Regions from separate parts of the Amycolatopsis sp. NPDC051758 genome, predicted to be linked through region 1. Evidence: riboswitches for the same ligand, from Rfam matches in the RefSeq annotation. Region 1 holds a riboswitch; the other holds the start of a gene.
What was found. A riboswitch is a leader RNA that binds a small molecule or an ion and turns the genes downstream of it on or off. The one in region 1 is predicted to bind thiamine pyrophosphate.
Positions count from the first base shown of each region.

Region 2: another riboswitch for thiamine pyrophosphate. It lies ahead of ACIA5G_RS41825 (thiamine ABC transporter substrate binding subunit); the one in region 1 lies ahead of thiC (phosphomethylpyrimidine synthase ThiC).

Region 1 covers NZ_JBITCJ010000001.1:924,779-927,161, forward strand. The annotation lists gene ACIA5G_RS04835 (hypothetical protein) at 1-88, shown strand, start outside; gene ACIA5G_RS04840 (S1C family serine protease) at 179-1,090, shown strand; TPP riboswitch at 1,139-1,260, shown strand; gene thiC (phosphomethylpyrimidine synthase ThiC) at 1,254-2,383, shown strand, end outside.
Region 2 covers NZ_JBITCJ010000011.1:391,536-393,918, reverse strand. The annotation lists gene ACIA5G_RS41825 (thiamine ABC transporter substrate binding subunit) at 1-902, opposite strand, end outside; TPP riboswitch at 924-1,031, opposite strand; gene ACIA5G_RS41820 (4a-hydroxytetrahydrobiopterin dehydratase) at 1,064-1,348, shown strand; gene ACIA5G_RS41815 (DUF1330 domain-containing protein) at 1,748-2,035, opposite strand; gene ACIA5G_RS41810 (hypothetical protein) at 2,082-2,261, opposite strand.

The sequences.
Region 1 (2,383 bases):
GCGCATCGCCGGCGGCCTGGGCGAAGCCCGCCGGGACCTCCCACCGGACCCCCACCTGGGCGACCAGAACGGGACCTACCTGCCCTGAGCCGCACCGGGTTCTCGTTCGGCGAACGGACTTCCCGCCTTTCCAGGCGCAGACTTGTATTACCTGCAACGGTGTAATCGAGGTGCATTCATGGACGAGGCGATGGACGCCTACTCGCGCGCCGTCAGCACGGTCGCGAAGACCGTCACCCCGCACGTCGCCGGGGTCCAGCTCGGGCGCGGCAGCGGCTCCGCGGTCGTCTTCGCCGACGACGGCCACCTGCTCACCAACGCGCACGTCGTTGATGGGAACCAAAACGGCGTCGCGACCTTCGCCGACGGCAGCGAGGTGCCCTTCGACGTCATCGGCGCCGACCCGCTGTCCGATCTCGCCGTGCTGCGGGCGCGCGGCGAGACGCCGTCGGCCGCCGAGCTCGGGGACGCCGACGACCTCGTCGTCGGGCAGCTCGTGGTGGCCATCGGCAGCCCGCTCGGCTTCTCCGGCACCGTCACCGCGGGCGTCGTCAGCGCGCTGGGCCGAGCTCTCCCGGTGCGCCACGGCCGCGCCGGGCGCGTGATCGAAGACGTCATCCAGACCGACGCCGCGCTCAACCCGGGCAACTCCGGCGGTGCGCTCGCGGACTCCGCCGGCCGGGTCATCGGGATCAACACCGCGGTCGCCGGGTTCGGGCTCGGGCTCGCGGTGCCGATCAACACGACGACGCGGCGGATCATCAACACGCTCGTCGTCGAAGGCCGGGTGCGGCGGGCGTACCTCGGCGTCGTCGGCGTGCCCGCGCCGCTGCCGGACGACATCGCCGAGCGCACCGGCCAGAGCGCCGGGCTCCGGGTGCACGAAGTCGTCTCCGGCGGGCCCGCGGACCGAGCGGGTCTCAAAGCCGGCGACCTCGTGCTGACCGTCGGGCGCACCCGCGTCTCGGACGCGCAGGGCATCCAGCGGCAGCTGTTCGCGGAAGTGATCGGCACCCCGTTGCCGATCACCGTGCTGCGCAACGGAGCCATGGTCGACGTCTACGCGACACCCGCCGAACTGGTCGGGTGAGGTGAGCGGACTTGAGTATGTCGCCCCGGCGTGGCATGGTCGGAGGCACAACACCAACGCGGGAGCTCGCGCCATGGCGGGCTGAGAGGGTGACTTGCGTTTCGCAGGCGTCACCGACCGCATGAACCTGACCGGGTAATGCCGGCGTAGGGAGTGAAAGTCGTTGACAACGCTGGAAAGCTCTGCTGCCCAAAAGAAGCACGTCTCCGTCACCACGGGTCCGATCACCGGATCGCACAAGGTGTACCACCAGACCGAATCCGGGCTTCGGGTTTCGGCACGCCGGATCGACCTCTCGAACGGCGAACACTTCGACGTCTACGACACTTCGGGCCCGTACACTGATCCCGATGCCGAGATCAACGTCCACAGTGGACTCCACCGGCTGCGGGCCGGCTGGGCCGACGGGCGTGAGCACAACACCCAGCTCGGCTGGGCGAAACAGGGTGTCATCACGCGGGAAATGGAGTACATCGCGGCCCGCGAGCGTGTCGAGCCGGAGTTCGTGCGCACCGAGGTCGCGAGCGGCCGCGCGGTGATCCCGGTCAACCGCAAGCACCCCGAGTCCGAACCGATGATCATCGGCAAGAACTTCCTGGTGAAGATCAACGCCAACATGGGCAACTCGGCCGTCTGGTCGTCGGTCGAGGAAGAGGTCGACAAGATGGTGTGGGCGACCCGCTGGGGCGCCGACACGATCATGGACCTCTCCACCGGCAAGCGGATCCACGAGACGCGCGAGTGGATCGTCCGCAACTCGCCGGTCCCGGTCGGCACCGTGCCGATCTACCAGGCGCTCGAAAAGGTCGACGGGGAACCGGAAAAGCTGTCGTGGGAGGTCTACCGCGACACCATCATCGAGCAGTGCGAGCAGGGTGTCGACTACGTCACCGTGCACGCCGGTGTGCTGCTGCGCTACATCCCGCTGACCGCGCGGCGCGTCACCGGGATCGTCAGCCGCGGCGGCTCGATCATGGCCGCGTGGTGCCTCGCGCACCACCAGGAGTCGTTCCTGTACACGCATTTCGAGGAACTCTGCGAGATCCTGCGGCAGTACGACGTCACGTTCTCCCTGGGCGACGGCCTGCGCCCCGGCTCGATCGCCGACGCCAACGACCGCGCCCAGTTCGCCGAGCTCGAAACCCTCGGCGAGCTGACCCACATCGCGCGTTCCCACAACGTCCAGGTGATGATCGAAGGCCCCGGCCACGTGCCGATGCACAAGATCAAGGAGAACGTCGAGCTCGAGGAAAAGCTCTGCGGCGAGGCGCCGTTCTACACCCTCGGTCCTCT
Region 2 (2,383 bases), on a different contig from region 1:
TACATGTTGGCCGCCACGGTCGCTTGGAACTGCTGCGACAGCAGGAAGTCGACCACCTTGCGCGCGCTCTCGACCTGCTTGCCGCCGGCCAGCACGCCGGCGTACTCGACCTGCCGGTAGCAGGTGTCGAGCAGCGCCTTCGTCCGCGGCTTCCCGTCGTCACCCACCTCGGCGGCCGGCGACGACGCGTACGAGACGACGATCGGCCGCGGCCCCTTGCCGGACGAGCCGGAGAACTCCTTGGTGTAGGCCTCTTCCCAGCCGCTGACCACCTTGAGGCCGTTGGCCTTCAGCTTGGTCCAGTAGTCCTTCCAGCCGGCTTCGCCGTACTTGGCGATGGTGCCGAGGAAGAACGCCAGGCCGGGTGAAGCCGTCGCCGGGTCCTCGGCGACCAGCAGGTCCTTGTACTTCGGGTCGGCGAGGTCGTCGTACGACTCCGGCGCCGCGATCCCCTTGCTCGTGAAGTAGTTCGTGTCCACGTTGACGCAGACGTCACCGACGTCGACCGCGGAGAGCCGGTGCTCGGGGTCGACGGCGTACCGCTGCGGCCCGCGGTCGGCCTCCGGGCTGGTGTAGGGCTCGAAGACACCCTCGGCGAGCGCGCGCGAGGCGAACGTCGAGTCGACGCCGTACGCGACGTCGCCGACCGGGTTGGCCTTGGTCAGCACGAGCTTGTTGGTCAGCGAGCCGGCGTCGCCCTGCTTGAGCACGGAGATCTTGATGCCCGACTGCTTCTGGAAGGCGTCGAGCACCTCCTGCGGGGCCAGGAAGGAGTCGTGCGTCACGAGGGTCACGGTGGGCGTCTGCTGCGTGCCACCGTCACCTTCCGACAGCGAGCACGCCGCTGTGACGGCACCGACGGCGGCGATGGCCGTCGCGGCGCGAACAGCCCTGCGTTTCATCTACCCTCCTGCACTTCGCCGGACGAGGAGGAGAAGCCCTCCCTTCGCCGGCATGATCCGGTCAGGTGCGAACGGTCGCGGGGTGACCCGCCTCTCAGCCCGGCTGACCGGACTCCCGTGGCAACCGTGCAGCGTAGTCCAGGACGTACGACCATGGAGCCATGACGGAAATCTTGAGCGAAGATCAAGCCGACCAGCGGCTGAGCCCGGGCTGGACCCGCAACGGCGCCGTGATCTCCCGCGAGGTGGAGCTGGCGAGCTTCTCCCAGGCGATCGAGGTGGTGGACCGCGTCGCGGTGCTCGCCGAGGCCGCCGACCACCACCCGGACATCGACATCCGCTGGCGCACGCTGACGTTCCGGCTCAGCACCCACTCCGCGGGCGGCCTGACCGCGAAGGACTTCTCACTGGCGGACGAGATCGACTCGGTGCTCGGCGCCTTGTGATCCTGGTAACGCTGAGTGCACCTTTGCCGGGTTTCGGCGTCTCTCGGTAAACAGCTTTGTTATGGAGGGACGGCATGACCCAGGCGATCGTGGTGGGAACGGCGGCATTCGCGTCGATGGTGGCGGCGGCCGGCGGGGTGCTCTGGTTCACCGTCCGCAACCGCCGTCACTCGGATGGCTGAGTGGCGTTTCCGCTGGTCAGCGGCATGCTGCGGTGAGCTTGATCACAGCTGCTAACGAACAGCATGGTCAACGCGCTGAACCCGCGAAAGCATCGGTTTCGGCCCTAGGAAATGCCATGAACAGCACCGCCTCCCTCACCCCCGCCCAGCGCGCCTGGATCAACACCCTCGCCCCCGCGGTGGTGCTGATCGCCATCGCCCTGATGGGTCTCCTCGGCTAGTCCAAGCCGTCGACGAGCAGCAATCGCCGGTCGAGCGCCGTCTCCCTGATCGCCAGCGCGGCGGCGTATTCGGCCGAGGTGTACCAGCGTTCCGCCGTTTCGCGGTCCGGGAACTCGACGATGATCACCTTCTTGTCGGAGTCCCCTTCGAGCACGGTCGGTGTTGCGCCGCGGGCGAGGTAGCGGCCCTGGTGGGCTTCGATCGACGCTTGGGCGAGTTCGCGGTAACGCTGCGCTCGGGCTTCGTCGAGGATCCGGACCTCGGAGATCACGTAGGCACTCACGGCTTCGAGCGTGGCAGAACCGCCCAGGTGGAGCGTGGTGCCGTCACTACCCGGTTGGCCGGATCGTCTCCGGCGGCGGGAACTCCGCCGGGGTGTCGCCGACCGTCCAGTACTCCAGCCCCGACAGGCGGCCGTCGTCGACGAACACGATGAGCCCGCCGTCCGCGACGTCGACCTCGACGGCCACCCGGCCGTCGACGTCGGCCACCGGAGCCGCGGCGTCCACGGCAAGATCGATCGTGGGACACCCGCAGGCACACCGGCCGGTCACCCGAGCCGTGCGCGCCTGGACGCGGAGTTCCGCCGCGCCGGGAAAGTCCGTGGCCAGCAACAGGTCCAGGACCGATC